3 regions of the Streptomyces sp. NPDC059668 genome follow, and region 1 is predicted to be linked to each of the others. Evidence: predicted binding sites of a transcription regulator. Region 1 holds the regulator's gene; each other region holds the start of a gene.

Region 1 (6,140 bases):
CGGTCAGTTGCGCAGGAGCAGCCACTCCTGGAGTTCCACGAGGTTGCCCTCCGGGTCCTTGAGATGGGCCACGCGCATGCGGTCGGTCATCGGAGCGGGGCCGTGGGCGATGACGCCGCCACGGGAGACGACACCGGCGCAGTAGGCGTCGAGGTCGTCGACGCGCAGGACGACCAGGGAGCGGTGGCCCGTCGCGGAATCGCCCAGCTCACCGAGGATCCGGGCCATCATCGCGCGGTCCTGGAGCGCGATGCCCGCGGAGCCGGTGGCGGCGCTGAACTTCTCGTACGGCCCCTCGACCGCCCCCGACTGGGGCTTGAGGCCGAGGACTTCGGCGTAGAAGCGGTAGCAGGCCGGGAAGTCGGCGACGAGCAGCCGTACCTGGGCGAGTTCCAACGCATCCCCCGTACATGTTCGTTCAGGACCAGCGGCCGGTGCGCCCCAGCAGCAGCGCGGTCGCCGCGGTCCCTGCGGTCGACGTACGCAGCACGCTACGCCCCAGCCGGTACGCCTTCGCACCCGCCTGCGCGAAGAGTTCCAACTCCTCCGGGGAGACGCCCCCTTCGGGACCCACGACCAGCACGATCCGTCCGGACGGGGGCAGTTCGGCCGTGGCGAGCGGCTCGCTGGGGTACTCCCGGTCCTCGTGCAGCACCGCCGCGAAGTCGGCCTCGGCCAGAAGTGCGGCCACCTGCCTGGTCGTCGCGGCGTCCGCGACCTCCGGGAAGCGCACCCGCCGGGACTGCTTGCCGGCCTCGCGCGCCGTCGCCCGCCACTTGGCGAGCGCCTTCAGACCCCGGTCGCCCCTCCACTGGGTGATGCAGCGCGAGGCGGCCCAGGGGACGATCGCGTCCACCCCGGTCTCGGTCATGGTCTCGACGGCCAGCTCGCCCCGGTCGCCCTTGGGCAGGGCCTGGACGACGGTGAGGTGAGGGGACTCCGCCGGTTCCTCGGCGAGGGAGTCGATGCGGACGGTCAGCCGGTCCTTGCCCTCGGCGTCCACGACGACGCACCGCGCCCAGCGCCCGGCGCCGTCGGTGAGGACGACCTCCTCGCCGGACCGCAGCCGCTTCACGGAGACGGCGTGCCGGCCCTCGGGGCCGTCGAGGACGTAACGCCCCGCGCCGTCCGCGTCGAGGTGGTCGACGACGAACACCGGTGCCGTCATCGGTCCGCACCGCCCGCCGCGCCGGCTCCGCCGGACCCGGACAACGCTGTCCTCGCCTCGTCCAGCTCGGCGCACAGCACCTCCACCAGCTGCCCGGCGGACAGTTCACGGGCCATCCGGTGCCCCTGTCCCGCCCACAGGGCCATGCCCTGCGCGTCGCCCGCGCGGGCCGCCGCCTTGCGCAGCGGGGAGGTGAGGTGGTGGACCTCGGGGTACGCGGCGGGCGCGTACGGCCCGTGCTCCCGCATGAAGCGGTTGACGAGGCCGCGCGCGGGACGGCCGGAGAACGCGCGCGTCAGCTCCGTGCGCACGAAGAGGGGGTTGGTCAGGGACTGCTTGTGCACGGCTTGCGCGCCGGACTCCGGGGTGGCGAGGAACGCGGTGCCCAGCTGCGCCGCGTTCGCGCCCGCGGCCAGCGCCGCGGCGATCTGGCTGCCGCGCATGATGCCGCCGGCGGCGACGACCGGGATCTGCACGGTCTCGCGGACCTGGGCGATCAGGGAGAGCAGTCCGATCCCCGTGCCGTCCGTCTCCGGGTTGTCGCGGTGGGTGCCCTGGTGGCCGCCGGCCTCCACGCCCTGCACGACGACCGCGGCGGCACCCGCCCGCTGCACCGCGAGGGCCTCCTCGGCCGTGGTCGCGGTGATCATCGTGAGCGTGCCGACCCGGGCGAGGGAGTCCAGGACGTCGCGGGTGGGGCAGCCGAAGTGGAAGGAGACCACCGGCACCGGGTTGTCGAGGAGGACCGCGAGCTTGGCGTCGTAGCCGTCGTCGCGGCCGCTGTCCGGATCGCCGAGCTCCGTCTCGTACCAGGAGGCCTCACCGGCCAGCTGGTGGGCGTACACCTCGACGGTGGCCGGGTCCGCGTACTCGGCCTGCGGCATGAAGAGGTTGACCCCGAAGGGCCGGCTCGTCAGCCCGCGCAACTGCTTGATCTCCTGGTACATGCCGTCGGCGGTCTTGTACCCGGCGGCGAGGAACCCGAGCCCGCCGGCCTCGGACACGGCGGCCGCGAGATGCGGGACGGAGACGCCGCCCGCCATGGGGGCCTGCACGATCGGGTGAGGGAAGAGATCGGTCAGTGCGGAGGACATGACGGCATGTTGTCACGTCCTCCGAACAAGTCCGAAATCCGGCCTTCCGGCCCGCCGGGACCACCGGGGCGGACGGTCCGCGGTCCTTTTCCGCCCCCGCCGCCCCTCCCCGTCGCCGTGCGGGTCAGCGGCCGTTGAACGCGTCCTTGAGGCGGGAGAACAGGCCCTGCTGGCCCGGCTGGAACTGCCCGGTCGGACGCTCCTCGCCGCGCAGCTGCGCCAGTTCCCTGAGCACCCGCTCCTGCTCGGCGTCGAGCTTGGTCGGCGTGGTGACCTCGACGTGCACGATGAGGTCGCCCCGGCCGCCGCCGCGCAGATGCGTGACGCCGCGCCCGTGCAGCGGGATCGACTGTCCGGACTGCGTGCCGGGCCGGATGTCGACCTCCTCCAGACCGTCGAGGGTCTCGAGCGGCACCTTGGTGCCGAGCGACGCGGCGGTCATCGGGATGGTGACCGTGCAGTGCAGGTCGTCACCGCGGCGCTGGAAGGTCGAGTGCGGCAGTTCGTGGATCTCGACGTACAGGTCACCGGCGGGTCCGCCACCGGGCCCGACCTCGCCCTCGCCCGCGAGCTGGATCCGGGTGCCGTTGTCGACGCCCGCCGGGATCTTCACCGTGAGCGTGCGCCGGGACCGGACCCGTCCGTCGCCCGCGCACTCCGGGCACGGGGTCGGCACGACGGTGCCGAACCCCTGGCACTGCGGGCACGGACGCGAGGTCATGACCTGGCCCAGGAACGACCGGGTGACCTGGGACACTTCGCCACGCCCGCGACACATGTCGCAGGTCTGGGCGGAGGTTCCCGGCGCGGCGCCCTCACCGTTGCAGGTGCCGCACACGACGGCCGTGTCGACCTGGATGTCCTTCGTGGTGCCGAAGGCGGCCTCGTCCAGCTCGATCTCGAGCCGGATCATGGCGTCCTGGCCGCGCCGCGTGCGCGACCGGGGGCCCCGCTGCGACGCCGTGCCGAAGAAGGCGTCCATGATGTCCGAGAAGTTGCCGAAGCCGCCGGCTCCGAAGCCGCCCGCGCCCGCGCCGCCCGCCTGGGACAGCGGGTCGCCACCGAGGTCGTAGACCTGCTTCTTCTGCGGGTCCGACAACACCTCGTAGGCGGCGTTGATCTCCTTGAACCGCTCCTGCGTCTTCGGATCGGGATTGACGTCCGGATGCAGCTCGCGAGCGAGCCGCCGGAAAGCCTTCTTGATCTCGTCCTGGGACGCGTCGCGGCGCACGCCGAGCACGGCGTAGTAGTCCGTGGCCACTTAAGACTCCGCCAGGATCTGTCCGACGTACCGTGCCACCGCTCGTACCGCTCCCATCGTTCCCGGGTAATCCATGCGGGTCGGTCCGACCACGCCGAGTTTGGCTACTGCCTCGTCGCCCGAACCGTAGCCGACGGAGACCACGGACGTGGAGTTGAGTCCCTCATACGCGTTCTCGTGACCGATCCGTACGGTCATGCCCGAATCCCCCGCCTCCCCCAGCAGTTTGAGGAGCACGACCTGTTCCTCCAGCGCTTCGAGCACCGGTCTGATCATGAGGGGAAAATCATGTCCGAAGCGGGTCAGGTTCGCGGTGCCGCCGATCATCAGACGCTCCTCGGTCTCCTCGACGAGCGTCTCCAGAAGGGTGGAGAGCACCGTCGCGACCGTACCCCGGTCGTCCGTCTCGAAGGCGTCCGGCAGGTCCTGGACGAGCGGCGGGACGTCCGCGAAACGGCGGCCCGCCACCCGGCTGTTGAGCCGGGCCCGCAGATCCGCCACGGACGTCTCCCCGAACGGCGCCGGACAGTCGATCATGCGTTGCTCGACCCGCCCTGTGTCCGTGATCAGGACGAGCATCAGCCGGGCCGGGGCCAGGGACAGCAGCTCCACGTGCCGCACGGTCGATCTGGTCAGCGACGGGTACTGCACGACGGCGACCTGCCGGGTCAGCTGCGCGAGCAGCCGCACGGTCCGCCCGACGACGTCGTCGAGGTCGACGGCGCCGCCCAGGAAGTTCTGGATGGCCCGCCGCTCGGGTCCGGTCATCGGCTTGACGCCGGCGAGCTTGTCGACGAAGAGCCGGTAGCCCTTGTCGGTGGGGATGCGCCCGGCGCTGGTGTGCGGCTGGGCGATGTACCCCTCGTCCTCCAGGGCGGCCATGTCGTTGCGGACCGTGGCCGGGGAGACCCCCAGCCGGTGCCGCTCCGTCAGCGCCTTGGAACCGACCGGCTCCTCGGTGCCCACGTAGTCCTGGACGATGGCGCGCAGCACTTCGAGCCTGCGTTCACTCAGCATCGCGCACACCTCCAGTCGTCGGTCCCTCGCGGCCTCGCCTGGCACTCAGCGCGTGCGAGTGCCAGCATTCCCCGGCCCAGTGTACGGCCGGTGGGTACGGCCCCGGCAAGGGCGGGCCCGCGATCTTGCGCGAGGCGCACCGACGTGCCCCGACGTGTCCCGCGATGTCGTACTGTCCGCGCCCTCACCGCTAGCGTCGGCGTATGAAGGTGACTTGGGAAGAGGCGGGGTGGGAGGAGCTGGCCCCGCGCGTGGGCCGGCGGCGGCTCCCGGGCTGGGACTGCACGGCCGGGCTGGTGGTGGGCGGGGACGCGACGCTCATGGTCGACGCGGGAGCGAGCCTCGGGGAGGGCGCACGGTTGCGCGCCGAGGCGCGACGGATTCTCGGCACGGACCGGGACGTGACGCACCTCGCACTCACCCACCCGCACTTCGACCATGTCTTCGGCGCGGCGGCGTTCACGGGCGCGCAGGTGTTCGGGGCGGCCGGTCCCGGCACGGTGTCCGCGTACGGGGGCGAGGAACTGCGCTTGGACGCCGTACGTCACGGTCTGGACCCGCGGGACGCCGCCGAGGCCGCGGACGCCCTGGTCGCCCCGGGCCACTCCGTGTCGGGCGAGCGGACGCTCGATCTGGGCGGCGGTGTCCGGGCCCTGCTGGCGGTCGTGGGTCCGGGCCACACGGCGCACGATCTGGCGGTCCGGGTGACCGGGATCGCCGGTTCACCGGAGGTCGTCTTCTGCGGGGACCTGGTGGAGGAGTCCGGCGAGCCCCAGGCGGGTCCCGACGCCGTCCCCTCCCGCTGGCCGGCCGCGCTGGACCGGCTGCTCGCCCTGGGCGGCGAGGGGGCGGTCTACGTGCCGGGTCACGGGGCCGCGGTGAATGCGGCGTTCGTCCGGGCGCAGCGGGACGCGCTGGCGAGACGTACCGGCGTGTCGTAGGGATCTCCCCGTCACCTCGCCGCCGGTTCTCCTATCGTCATCCGAATGCGCCAGTACTCTCCGGATCTCACCCCGCCGTGGAAGAAGCCCAAGCCGGTACCCGAGGTCCCCGCGGACCCGGGCCTGGTGGTCGAGGAGCCCGGTACGGGGTTCTGCGGGGCGGTGATCGGCTGCGAGGCGGGCACGGTGACGCTGGAGGACCGCTTCGGCAAGCACCGGGTGTTCCCGCTGGAGCCGCGCGGCTTCCTGCTGGAGGGCAGGGTGGTCACGCTGGTCCGTCCGGCCGCGGGGCCGGCCCGGCCCGGCCGCACGGCATCCGGTTCGGTCGCCGTGCCGGGCGCGCGGGCCCGTGTGGCGCGGGCCGGCCGCATCTACGTGGAGGGCCGCCACGACGCCGAGCTGGTCGAGCGGGTCTGGGGCGACGACCTCCGCATCGAGGGTGTCGTGGTCGAGTACCTGGAGGGCGTCGACGATCTCCCCGCCGTCGTGGAGGAGTTCGCGCCGGGGCCGGACGCCCGGCTGGGCGTGCTGGTCGACCATCTGGTCCCCGGCACGAAGGAGTGGCGTATCGCGCAGGCGGTCACCAGTGAGCACGCCCTCGTCCTCGGCCATCCGTACATCGACGTCTGGGAGGCCGTGAAGCCGTCCTCCGTGGGCAT
Region 2 (6,140 bases), on a different contig from region 1:
GAAACCGTCCTCGCCCCGCTCGAACTGGGTCAGGGACGGCCGGATGAGGTGACCGCGGGCCAGCCGGAGCTGCGCCGTGCGGTAGATCGCGGCGGACATCCGGCCCAGCGCCTGCCCGTCCTGGTGGCGGTGCTTGCGCTCGCCCACGTCGACCTGGGCGAGCGCGTCGAGGCCCACCAGGTGCAGGGCATCGACGAGCATGCCCAGTTCGACGCCGTAGCCGACGGGGAAGGGCAGCTGTTCCAGCAGCGAGCGGCGGGCCGCGTACTCACCGCCGAGCGGCTGGACGAAACCGGCCAGCTGGGGCCAGTGCATGTTCAGCAGTGGGCGGGCCATGAGCTCCGTGACGCGGCCGCCCTGGCCCGCCGCGCCGGCCAGCGGACGGTCGTACATCCCCTTGACGAGGTCCACGCCCGGCTCGGTGAGCAACGGGCCCACGATCCCGGAGACGAAGTCCGACGAGAACTCCCTCAGGTCCGCGTCGATGAAACAGACGATGTCCCCGCTCGTCACCAGGAGCGACCGCCACAGGACCTCGCCCTTGCCGGGCACGGCCGGGATGCGGGGCAGGATCTCGTCCCGGTGCACGACCCGCGCGCCCGCCGCGGCGGCCACCTGCGAGGTGCGGTCGGTCGAGCCCGAGTCGACGACGACGATCTCGTCGACCAGGGGCACCCGGCGCATCAGGTCGTCGCGGATGACGGCGACGATCTCGCCGACCGTCTCCTCCTCGTTCAGCGCGGGCAGCACGACGCTCACCGTGGAGCCCGAGGCGCGCTTGGCGGACATGATTCTGTGGAGCGGGCGGTCGGCCACGGACCAGGAGCGTGTGTTCAGCCAGCGCTCGACTTCCTTCAGCACAGTCTGCGGCTCCTCACTGTCTGATCACCCGATGTCTCACGGTGTGATCCATCTCGCGGTTCGGACGACTATCTCAACTGTCCTGGCCTTCGGTTACAGTCTTGAACAACGCGGATGACCATCGCATGTCGTAGATCATCCCGGACTGAAGACCAACAACCGAATACCGCTCATCCAGAGGGGCAGAGGGATACGGCCCGATGAAGCCCCGGCAACCCTCCAGCCGGTCTCGTACCGATCATCGCCGATCGCGTCGCGGGGCTCCCGGCTCGGGAAGGTGCCAAATCCGTCTCACGGCGAAGTGCGCCGTGAGGAAGATGAGGAGAAAGGGCCTCGCCTCCATGGCTGCGCAGACTGTTGCAAGCACCGCGGACACCGCGACCTCCGCGAATCCCGCCACGTCCACCGGCTCCGTCGATCTGGGTCCCGCCGCGGCGCTCTCCTGCCGCGAGTGCGGCCACCGGGTGCCGCTCGGCCCGGTCTTCGCCTGCGAGGAGTGTTTCGGACCGCTGGAGATCGCCTACGACTTCTCGGCCTACGACACCGAAGAACTCCGGGCACGCATCGAGGCGGGCCCCGCGAACATCTGGCGTTACGCGCCGCTGCTGCCCGTCCCGGCCGACGTCGCCGACAAGCCGAACATCAACCCGGGCTGGACCAGGCTCGTCAAGGCCGACAACCTCGCCCGCGAGCTGGGTGTCGACCCGGGCAGGCTCTTCGTCAAGGACGACTCCGGCAACCCGACGCACTCCTTCAAGGACCGCGTCGTCGCCCAGGCCATCGAGGCCGCCCGCGCCTTCGGCTTCACCACCCTCTCCTGCTCCTCCACCGGCAACCTCGCCGGCGCGGTGGGCGCGGCCGCGGCCCGTGCCGGTTTCCGCTCCTGCGTGTTCATCCCGCACGACCTGGAGCAGGGCAAGGTCGTCATGGCCGCGGTCTACGGCGGCGAGCTCGTCGGTATCGAGGGCAACTACGACGACGTGAACCGCTTCTGCTCCGAGCTGATCGGCGACCCGGCCGGTGAGGGCTGGGGCTTCGTCAACGTCAACCTGCGCCCGTACTACGCGGAGGGGTCCAAGACCCTCGCGTACGAGATCTGCGAGCAGCTCGGCTGGCAGCTGCCCGACCAGCTCGTCGTCCCGATCGCCTCCGGGTCCCAGCTGACCAAGGTCGACAAGGGGCTCCAGGAGCTGATCAAGCTCGGCCTCGTCGAGGACAAGCCCTACAAGATCTTCGGCGCGCAGGCCGAGGGCTGTTCACCGGTGTCCGTCGCCTACAAGGCCGGCCACGACGTCGTACGGCCGCAGAAGCCGGACACCATCGCCAAGTCGCTCGCCATCGGCAACCCCGCGGACGGCCCGTACGTGCTGGACATCGCGCGGCGGACGGGCGGGGCCGTGGAGGACGTGAACGACGAGCAGGTGGTCGACGCGATCAAGCTGCTGGCGCGCACCGAGGGGATCTTCGCGGAGACCGCCGGCGGTGTGACGGTGGGCGTGACCAGGAAGCTCATCGAGAACGGGCTGCTCGACCCGACGCTCACCACGGTCGTGCTGAACACCGGGGACGGCCTCAAGACGCTGGACGCGGTGGCCGGCACGGGACTGACCGCGACCATCCGCCCCAGCCTGGACTCCTTCCGCGAGGCCGGCCTCGCGTAGCCGCCCGGCCGGGGAGGCCGTTCCCCGGCCGCGGGCCGCCCGTGGGGGCCGGCCACGCAGTTCCGCGCGCCCCCGCCGGGCGCTCCCCAGCCGTACGCCACCATCCGACCGGGAGGTCACCGCATGAGCGTCAACGTCCGCATCCCCACCATCCTGCGCACCTACACCGGTGGCCGGTCCGAGGTGACCGCCGAGGGCGGGACCCTCGGCGAGGTGATCTCCGACCTGGAGAAGAACCACACGGGCATCGCCGCGCGGGTGCTGGACGACGAGGGCAAGCTGCGCCGGTTCGTCAACGTGTACGTCAACGACGACGACGTCCGCTTCGAGCAGGGCCTGGAGACGGCGACGCCGGACGGCGCGGGCGTCTCGATCATCCCCGCCGTCGCCGGAGGCTGAGGCGCGGTTACCCACGGTGAGATCATTACCGTGGGTAATGCCAATCACCGAGAGTTCATCGAATTGCCCCCTCCGTGAGAGAAGCGGAGGGGGCAATTCTGTATGGTTGAGCGGGGTACAGTTGGGGAACCCGCCGCCTTATCCATGCCGGGTGCATATGAGTGCACGCCCGGCCCGCGACAAGAAATGGCCAAAGTGCCCGGCGCTTTTGAGCCTTATGCGGCCTTTATGGGGCCCGAGTTGCCCTAAATCTTCGCGAATTCTCCCTATATTCCCGATCGGGCGTGCCCAGAATTCTCGTCCGATTGACCTGTTGCAGACGGCAGTTGGGCAGATACATTCAGCCGCGGTCGACGCGTTCCGGCGCACACCCCCAATCCGTTGGGGGGTGGAGGTCTGACCCGGGCCCGCGAAGTGCGGTCCTGTGCAAGGGCCAGTAATAGGGGAGTTAGGCATGGCTCAGGGCACCGTCAAGTGGTTCAACGCGGAGAAGGGGTACGGCTTCATCGCGGTCGACGGTGGTGCGGATGTTTTCGTCCACTACAGCGCGATTCAGATGGACGGCTACCGCACCCTGGAAGAGGGTCAGCGGGTCGATTTCGAGATCTCGCAGGGCCAGAAGGGGCCGCAGGCGGACATGGTCCGGCTCGCGACCGGCTGAAGCACGCGCCGACTGACTGTTCGACGTGACGAAGGGCTCGTATCCCTCTGGGGTGCGGGCCCTTCGGTATGTCCGTGAACCGGCGGGGGCCGTCCGTGAGCCCTCCCGAGGACCCGCGCGCGACCCCGCCGGAGCGTCCGCGCGACCCCCTACGGAGGTGGCCGGCCCGCCCTCGTCCAGCTGGGGATCCTCCCGAGTCGCTTGCACTCGGCAGGGGCGAGTGCTAATCATTGCGTTAGCACTCTGAAGGTGAGAGTGATAACGAAGGACCGGGTCGGTGAGGCCCGCAGGCCAGGTGGTGCAAGGAACCACGGGGCAGGCAGGCCGTCCGTCGCGGGCGCCAGCGCGGTCCGGAGCAATCCACCCCAGTCCGGGAGGACCACTTCACATGGCCAAGATCATCGCGTTCGACGAGGAGGCACGGCGCGGTCTCGAGCGCGGGATGAACCAGCTCGCCGACGCCGTCAAGGTCACCCTTGGCCCCAAGGGCCGCAACGTCGTCCTCGAGAAGAAGTGGGGCGCCCCCACGATCACCAACGATGGTGTTTCCATCGCCAAGGAGATCGAGCTCGAGGACCCGTACGAGAAGATCGGCGCCGAGCTGGTCAAGGAAGTCGCCAAGAAGACGGACGACGTCGCCGGCGACGGAACGACCACCGCGACCGTGCTCGCCCAGGCGCTCGTCCGCGAGGGCCTGCGCAACGTGGCCGCCGGCGCCAACCCGATGGCCCTCAAGCGCGGTATCGAGAAGGCCGTCGAGGCCGTCTCCGGTGCCCTGCTCGAGCAGGCCAAGGATGTCGAGACCAAGGAGCAGATCGCTTCCACGGCCTCCATCTCCGCCGCCGACACCCAGATCGGCGAGCTCATCGCCGAGGCGATGGACAAGGTCGGCAAGGAAGGCGTCATCACCGTCGAGGAGTCCCAGACCTTCGGTCTGGAGCTGGAGCTCACCGAGGGTATGCGCTTCGACAAGGGCTACATCTCGGCGTACTTCGCCACCGACATGGAGCGGATGGAGGCGTCGCTCGACGACCCCTACATCCTCATCGCCAACTCCAAGATCGGCAACGTCAAGGACCTGCTCCCGCTCCTGGAGAAGGTCATGCAGTCGGGCAAGCCGCTGCTGATCATCGCCGAGGACGTCGAGGGCGAGGCCCTGTCGACCCTGGTCGTCAACAAGATCCGTGGCACCTTCAAGTCCGTCGCCGTCAAGGCTCCGGGCTTCGGTGACCGCCGCAAGGCCATGCTCGGCGACATCGCCATCCTCACGGGCGGCGAGGTCATCTCCGAGGAGGTCGGCCTCAAGCTGGAGAACGCCGGGATCGACCTGCTCGGTCGCGCCCGCAAGGTCGTCATCACCAAGGACGAGACCACGATCGTCGACGGCTCCGGCTCCGCCGACCAGGTCGCCGGCCGGGTCAACCAGATCCGTGCCGAGATCGAGAACTCGGACTCGGACTACGACCGCGAGAAGCTCCAGGAGCGCCTGGCGAAGCTGGCCGGCGGCGTGGCCGTCATCAAGGCCGGTGCCGCCACCGAGGTCGAGCTCAAGGAGCGCAAGCACCGCATCGAGGACGCCGTCCGCAACGCGAAGGCGGCCGTCGAGGAGGGCATCGTCGCCGGTGGTGGCGTGGCCCTGCTCCAGGCTTCCTCGGTCTTCGAGAAGCTCGAGCTGACGGGTGACGAGGCGACCGGCGCCAACGCCGTGAAGCTCGCGCTGGAGGCCCCGCTCAAGCAGATCGCCGTCAACGGTGGTCTCGAGGGTGGCGTCATCGTCGAGAAGGTGCGCAACCTGCCCGTCGGCCACGGCCTCAATGCCGCGACCGGTGAGTACGTCGACATGATCGCCGAAGGCATCATCGACCCGGCGAAGGTCACGCGCTCTGCCCTGCAGAACGCCGCCTCCATCGCCGCGCTGTTCCTCACCACCGAGGCCGTCATCGCCGACAAGCCGGAGAAGGCCGCCGCGGCCGCTCCGGGCGGCATGCCGGGCGGTGACATGGACTTCTGATCGACTCCGGTCGCTCACTGTCCTTACGTTCCGAGGGCGGTACCCCTTCTTCCAGGGGTACCGCCCTCGGGCGTGTCCGGGGTCACAGAAAGGCCCGCGGAGCCCCGGAATGCCACACCGGCTCCGGCGGTTGAGGGGACGGGCGGTTGATGCGCATGCACATACCGTGTGGAATGCCCGTCAGTCGTCCGCCCGCTGACCGACCGACCTCTCCGAGGAGCTCCGTACGTGACTGCCAACGCCGCCTCCCGCGCCGCCGACATCCTGTCCCGCCCCGTCTCCCTGAACGGCCTGACCGTTCCGAACCGGATCGTGATGGCACCGATGACCCGGCAGTTCTCGCCGGGCGGTGTTCCGGGCGAGGACGTCGTCGGGTACTACGCCCGCCGCGCCGCCGCGGGCGTCGGCCTCATCGTCACCGAGGGCACGTACGTCGGCCACGAGTCGGCCGGGCAGAGCGACCGTGTCCCGCGCTTCCACGGCGAGGAGCAGCTCGCCGGCTGGACGAAGGTCGCGGACGCGGTGCACGCGGCGGGCGGCACGATCG
Region 3 (6,140 bases), on a different contig from region 1:
GGCCGGGCACCGGGAGGCGGGGGGCGCGGTGCGCCTGGTCAGGTCACTAGCCTTGGGCCATGACAACGGCTCTGATTACGGGATCGACCGCGGGCATCGGCGCCGCCTTCGCGCGCCGCCTCGCGGCTGACGGCCACAACCTCGTGCTGGTGGCGCGCGACACCAAGCGCCTGGCCGAGCAGGCGACGGAACTGCACGACCGGCACGGCATCGAGGCGGAGGTGCTGACGGCCGACCTGGCGACGGACGACGGCATCGAGTCGGTGGCCAGGCGGCTGAGCGACCGCAGGAACCCGGTCGACCTGCTGATCAACAACGCCGGTTTCGGCAACAAGGGCCGCTACCTCGAGGTGTCGATGGCGGACGAGCTGACGATGCTCAAGGTGCACTGCGAGGCGGTGCTGCGGCTGACGTCGGCGGCGACCGCGGCCATGCGGGAGCGCGGCCGGGGCGGGGTCGTCAATGTGGCGTCGGTGGCCGCGTTCGTACCGCGGGGCACGTACGGGGCGTCCAAGGCGTGGGTCGTGCAGTTCACGCAGGGCGCGGCGAAGGATCTGGCCGGCAGCGGCGTACGGCTGATGGCGCTGGCTCCGGGCTTCGTGCGCACCGAGTTCCACCAGCGTGCCGGGATGGGCACGGACAACATCCCGAACTGGATGTGGCTCGACGCGGACAAGCTGGTCGCGGCGGCGCTCGCGGACCTGGCCCGCGGCAAGTCGCTGTCCATCCCCGACCTGCGTTACAAGGCGCTGATGGGTGTGGTGAAGGTGGCGCCGCGCGGGCTGCTCGGCGGGATCACGTCGAAGACGGGGCGCAAGTACGGGCCGCAGTAGAGCGGCTGAGCGGCTGAGCGGCTGAGCCGTAGAACAGCAGGACTGTACGGCCGTGGAGCTGTACGGCCGGTACGGACGGTACGGCCGTGGGGCGCGCGCGTGCCCGGTGCAGCGCTGAGGCCCAGCATCCCCGAAGGGAGCTGGGCCTCAGTGCTGTCCGACGGTGTGGGCGCCTACCGGTGCGGGCGCCTCACCGCGTGCCTCAGTGGGAGTGACCGTGGCCGTGGCCGTGGCCCGCGTCGGCCTCTTCCTCGGCCGGCTTCTCGACGACCAGGGTCTCGGTCGTGAGGAGCAGGGAGGCGATGGAGGCCGCGTTCTCCAGAGCGGAGCGGGTGACCTTGACCGGGTCGATGACACCGGACTTGACCAGGTCGCCGTACTCGCCGGTGGCGGCGTTGAAGCCCTGGCCCTTGTCGAGCTCGGCGACCTTGGAGGTGATGACGTAGCCCTCGAGGCCGGCGTTCTCGGCGATCCAGCGCAGCGGCTCGACGGCGGCGCGGCGGACGACCGCGACACCCGTGGCCTCGTCGCCGGTCTTGCCGAGGTTGCCCTCCAGGACCTTCACGGCGTGGACGAGCGCGGAGCCACCACCGGAGACGATGCCCTCCTCGACCGCGGCGCGGGTCGCGGAGATGGCGTCCTCCAGACGGTGCTTCTTCTCCTTGAGCTCCACCTCGGTGGCGGCGCCGACCTTGATCACGCACACGCCGCCGGCCAGCTTCGCGAGGCGCTCCTGGAGCTTCTCGCGGTCCCAGTCGGAGTCCGTGTTCTCGATCTCGGCCTTGATCTGGTTGACGCGGCCCACGACGGCGTCGTGCTCGCCGCCGCCGTCGACGACGGTGGTGTCGTCCTTGGTGACCGTCACGCGGCGGGCGGTGCCCAGCACGTCCAGACCGACCTGGTCGAGCTTGAGGCCGACCTCCTCGGCGATGACCTGACCGCCGGTGAGGGTGGCGAGGTCGCCCAGCATGGCCTTGCGGCGGTCGCCGAAGCCGGGGGCCTTCACGGCGACGGCGTTGAACGTGCCGCGGATCTTGTTCACGACCAGGGTCGAGAGGGCCTCGCCGTCGACGTCCTCGGCGATGATCAGCAGCGGCTTGGAGGCGTTGGCCTGGATGACCTTCTCCAGCAGCGGCAGCAGGTCCTGGATGGAGGAGATCTTGCCCTGGTGGATGAGGATGTACGGGTCCTCGAGGACGGCCTCCATGCGCTCCTGGTCCGTCACGAAGTACGGCGACAGGTAGCCCTTGTCGAAGGCCATGCCCTCGGTGAAGTCCAGCTCCAGACCGAAGGTGTTGGACTCCTCGACGGTGATGACACCGTCCTTGCCGACCTTGTCCATCGCCTCGGCGATGAGCTCGCCGACCTGGCTGTCCTGGGCGGACAGGGCGGCGACGGCGGCGATGTCGGACTTCTCGTCGATCGGGCGGGCGGTCGCGAGGAGCTCCTCGGACACGGCCTTGACCGCGGCGTCGATGCCCTTCTTGAGCAGCGCCGGGGAGGCACCCGCGGCGACGTTCTTCAGGCCCTCGCGGACGAGCGCCTGGGCCAGCACGGTGGCGGTGGTCGTACCGTCACCCGCGATGTCGTTGGTCTTGGTCGCCACCTCCTTCACCAGCTGGGCGCCGAGGTTCTCGTACGGGTCGTCGAGCTCGACCTCGCGGGCGATGGTGACGCCGTCGTTGGTGATGGTGGGGGCGCCGAACTTCTTGTCGATGACGACGTTGCGGCCCTTGGGGCCGATCGTCACCTTCACCGTGTCGGCAAGCTTGTTGACGCCGCGCTCAAGGGCGCGACGGGCGTCCTCGTCGAACTTCAGGATCTTCGCCATGGGAGCGGTTCAGCCCTCTCGGAAAACGTGGGTGAAAACGAACCGCGCCCCCAGCGCCCGGCTTCATAAGGTCGCGGGGGCCAGGGGCGCAGTTCACTGCAGAACTGTGGTGAATTACTTCTCGATGATCGCGAGCACGTCGCGGGCCGAGAGGACGAGGTACTCCTCGCCGTTGTACTTCACCTCGGTGCCGCCGTACTTGCTGTACAGCACGATGTCGCCGGTGCTGACGTCGAGCGGCAGGCGCTCGCCGTTCTCGAAGCGGCCCGGGCCCACGGCGAGGACGACGCCCTCCTGGGGCTTCTCCTTCGCGGTGTCCGGGATGACCAGGCCAGAAGCCGTGGTCTGCTCGGCGTCCAGCGGCTGGACCACGACACGGTCCTCGAGCGGCTTGATGGCAACCTTGGAGCTGGTGGTCGTCACGATCCGACCTCCCCCTTCGGAGATCTCACGGGGTTAACTGTCTGAGGTGGCGACCAGGTGGATCCGTCGTCGCGGGTGCCGGACCTGCCCGTCGCTATTGGCACTCTCCAGTGGGGAGTGCCAGGCCTGAGACTATGACCGCGATTAGCACTCGGTCAAGCGGAGTGCCAAAGGCCTTCGGCGTGGCGTGGGGTTCGGGGTGCCGTTCGTCGGTGTGGGCGCGCTGCTGGGGGCCCTGCCCCCGGACCCCCGGCCAAGGGGCTGCGCCCCCTGGACCCCCGCCATCGCCCGGAGGGCTGGTCCTCAAACGCCGGACGGGCTGGATCGGCGGGCGTGGGTCATCAGAGGTAGTTCTCCAGGCGGGCCGGGGTGAAGCCCTCCGCCTGGATGCGGCGGAGGAGGCGGGTGGTCGCGGCGGTGAGGTTCGGCTCCTCGAAGCCGGACAGGATGTCGCCGGGGCGCAGCCGGTGGGCGTCGGCCTCCCTGCCCAGGACGACGGCCGAGACCCCGCAGTCGGCGGCGGCGCGCAGGGTGGTGGTGTCGTAGGTGCCGTAGGGGGGCCGGAAGAGCCGGGGGCGGATGCCGAAGCGGGCCTTGAGCTTCTCCTGCTGGCCGCAGATCTCGGCCCGCTGGCCGGCGTACGGCAGGCCGCGCAGCGAGGCGTGGTCGAGGGTGTGGTTCTGCACGCTCGCGCCCACCTCCCGCAGCCGCGCGAAGTGCCCGTAACCGGGGCCGACGACGCTGTCCGTGAGGAACATGCTGACCGGCAGCCGCAGTTCACGCACCATGTCGACGAACCGCGGGTCGCGTTCGGCGCCGTCGTCGTACGTCAGGAAGACCACCTTGTCGCGGGTGGGCACGCGGCCGACGACCGGGACCAGCCCCTTCCGGTCGCGGCGCACGCCGGTGCGGGCGGGCGGTCGCGGAGCCGGGGCGAGCGGGGCGGAGAGTCCCCAGCGCCGGTACGTCGCCGACGCGGGACCGTGCGGGCGGGCCCTGCCCACTTCCTGTGCGGCCTTCTTGCCCAGGCGCTCGATCGGGTCGACGGACTGGGCGCAGCCGGCCAGCAGGACGGCGGCGAGCGCCGTGGCCAGCGCGGCGCCCGCCCGCGCGCGCACCCGGGTGCCCGGGCCCGGCGACCCTCGTCTCACAGGTGGCCCTCCCGCGCCGCGGCCGGTCCCCGGCGCTCGGCCGCGGGCGCCGGCGACGCCCGCCGCGGGCCTGGTGCGGGCCACACCTCCGCGACCCCGCCGCCGGCACGGCCGGAGGCGGTTCCGATGACGGCGAGGACGGCGGTCCCGCTTCGGACACTCGTCCATTTCGCGTCATTTTTATCGGCTTGTCGTACTGATCGCATGGTGTCGGATCCTCCCAGGCCAGGGCCCGTACGGGGCTTCGACACCGCGACCGGACGCGCACCGTCCACCGACTGGCCCACACTGACCGACAATGGGCCGGTGAACGACGTCTCCTTCGCCTCCCTGCTCACCCCCGAGGGCCACGCGCTGCTCGACGAGGTACGCGGCACCGAACCGGCCCAGGAGCTGGCCGTCGCCACCCGGCTGCGCCGCACCCATCCGGCCGAGTTGGTCTCCGCGGCGCTCGGCCAGGCGCGGCTGCGGCAGCGGGCGGCGGCGAAGTTCGGCGCCGAGGACGCGGAGCGGATGTTCTTCACGGCGAACGGGGTCGAGCAGTCGACCCGGACCACGGTCGCCACGCACCGCGCGGAGCGTCTGCGCGCCCTCGGAGTGCGCTCGGTCGCCGACCTCTGCTCCGGCATCGGCGGCGACGCGATCGCGCTGGCCCGCGCCGGGATCCGCGTCCTCGCCGTCGACCGTGACCCCCTGGCGGCCGCCGCCGCCCGCGCGAACGCGGACGCGCTCGGGCTCTCCGGTCTGATCGAGGTGCGCGAGGCCGATGTCACGGAGGTGGACACGGCCCCGTACGACGCCGTCTTCGTGGACCCGGCACGGCGGGGCGGCAGGGCGGGCGGGCGGATCTTCGACCCCGAGGCGTACTCACCGCCGCTCTCCTGGGCGGTCGGGGCGGCTCTGAAGGCCCCGCTCGCCGCCCTGAAGATCGCCCCGGGCATCCCGCACGAGACGGTCCCCGCCGAGGCGGAGGCCGAGTGGATCTCGGACGGCGGGGACGTGAAGGAGGCCGTGCTGTGGTTCGGCACCGAACCGGGTCTGGTGCGCGCCACCCTGCTGCCCGGCCCGCGCCTCCTGCGCGGCCGCGGCCTGCCCGACCCCTCGGTGCGGCCGGTCGGACGCTATCTGTACGAGCCCGACGGCGCCGTGATCCGCGCCCATCTGGTCGCCGAGGCGGCCGAGGACCTCGACGGCGGGCTCCTCGACGAAACCATCGCGTACATCACCGCGGACACGCTGCGCCCGACCCCGTACGCCACCGCGTACGAGATCACCGACCGGCTCCCCTTCAACGTGAAGAAGCTGAAGGCGCTGCTGCGGGAGCGGGAGGTCGGCGTGCTGACGGTGAAGAAGCGCGGCTCCGCGGTCGAGCCGGAGGAACTGCGCAGGAAGGTCAAGCCGCAGGGTCCGCACGCGGCCACCGTCTTCCTGACCCGGGTCGCGGGGGCACCGACGATGCTGCTCGGCCACCCGGCCCGGCAGCACTCCGCCTGACGGCACCGCACCACGCCCCAGGGCGTGTTGCGCCCTAGCCGCACTCCTCCGCGCGTGCCTCCAGCAGTTTCCGTTCGCGTTCGTTGCGGGCCAGACCGGCGGCCCGTTCGAACTCCGCCCGCGCCTCCCGTGTGCGCCCCAGCCGCGCGAGCAGGTCCCCGCGGACGCTGGGAAGCAGGTGGTAGTCGCGCAGGGCGGGTTCGGCCGCGAGCGTGTCGACGATGGCCAGGGCGGGTCCGGGGCCGTCCGCCATCGAGACGGCGACTGCCCGGTTGAGTTCCACGACGGGCGACGGGGAACGCGCCGCGAGAAGTCCGTACAGCGTGGCGATCTGCCGCCAGTCCGTGTCCTCGTAGGTGTACGCCTGGGCGTGGCTGGCGGCGATGGCGGCCTGTAGGGCGTAGGGAC

Evidence for each region. The regulator HrcA, encoded in region 1, represses chaperone genes, less so after heat shock. The targets are predictions, from matches to a motif close to TTNGCACTCNGNNNNNCNGAGTGCNAA.
Region 2: groL (chaperonin GroEL) is a predicted target of HrcA. The motif match lies at 3,818-3,844, and genes of this name have one in related genera.
Region 3: groES (co-chaperone GroES) is a predicted target of HrcA. The motif match lies at 3,232-3,258, and genes of this name have one in related genera.

The regions. Positions count from the first base shown of each region.
Region 1 is NZ_JBHWEL010000055.1:6,083-12,222, forward strand. Features, by position in the region: gene ACFV2J_RS30480 (VOC family protein) at 4-396, opposite strand; gene ACFV2J_RS30485 (16S rRNA (uracil(1498)-N(3))-methyltransferase) at 419-1,168, opposite strand; gene ACFV2J_RS30490 (nitronate monooxygenase) at 1,165-2,262, opposite strand; gene dnaJ (molecular chaperone DnaJ) at 2,387-3,523, opposite strand; gene hrcA (heat-inducible transcriptional repressor HrcA) at 3,524-4,540, opposite strand; gene ACFV2J_RS30505 (MBL fold metallo-hydrolase) at 4,744-5,481, shown strand; gene ACFV2J_RS30510 (DUF3097 domain-containing protein) at 5,527-6,140, shown strand, end outside.
Region 2 is NZ_JBHWEL010000029.1:87,789-93,928, reverse strand. Features, by position in the region: gene ACFV2J_RS22010 (glucosyl-3-phosphoglycerate synthase) at 1-861, opposite strand, end outside; SAM riboswitch class I at 1,029-1,185, shown strand; gene thrC (threonine synthase) at 1,203-2,522, shown strand; gene ACFV2J_RS22000 (MoaD/ThiS family protein) at 2,646-2,921, shown strand; gene ACFV2J_RS21995 (cold-shock protein) at 3,376-3,582, shown strand; gene groL (chaperonin GroEL) at 3,971-5,593, shown strand; gene ACFV2J_RS21985 (NADH:flavin oxidoreductase) at 5,822-6,140, shown strand, end outside.
Region 3 is NZ_JBHWEL010000022.1:61,197-67,336, forward strand. Features, by position in the region: gene ACFV2J_RS18210 (SDR family NAD(P)-dependent oxidoreductase) at 60-833, shown strand; gene groL (chaperonin GroEL) at 1,036-2,664, opposite strand; gene groES (co-chaperone GroES) at 2,779-3,087, opposite strand; gene ACFV2J_RS18225 (polysaccharide deacetylase family protein) at 3,429-4,238, opposite strand; gene ACFV2J_RS18230 (methyltransferase domain-containing protein) at 4,545-5,732, shown strand; gene ACFV2J_RS18235 (RNA polymerase sigma factor) at 5,767-6,140, opposite strand, start outside.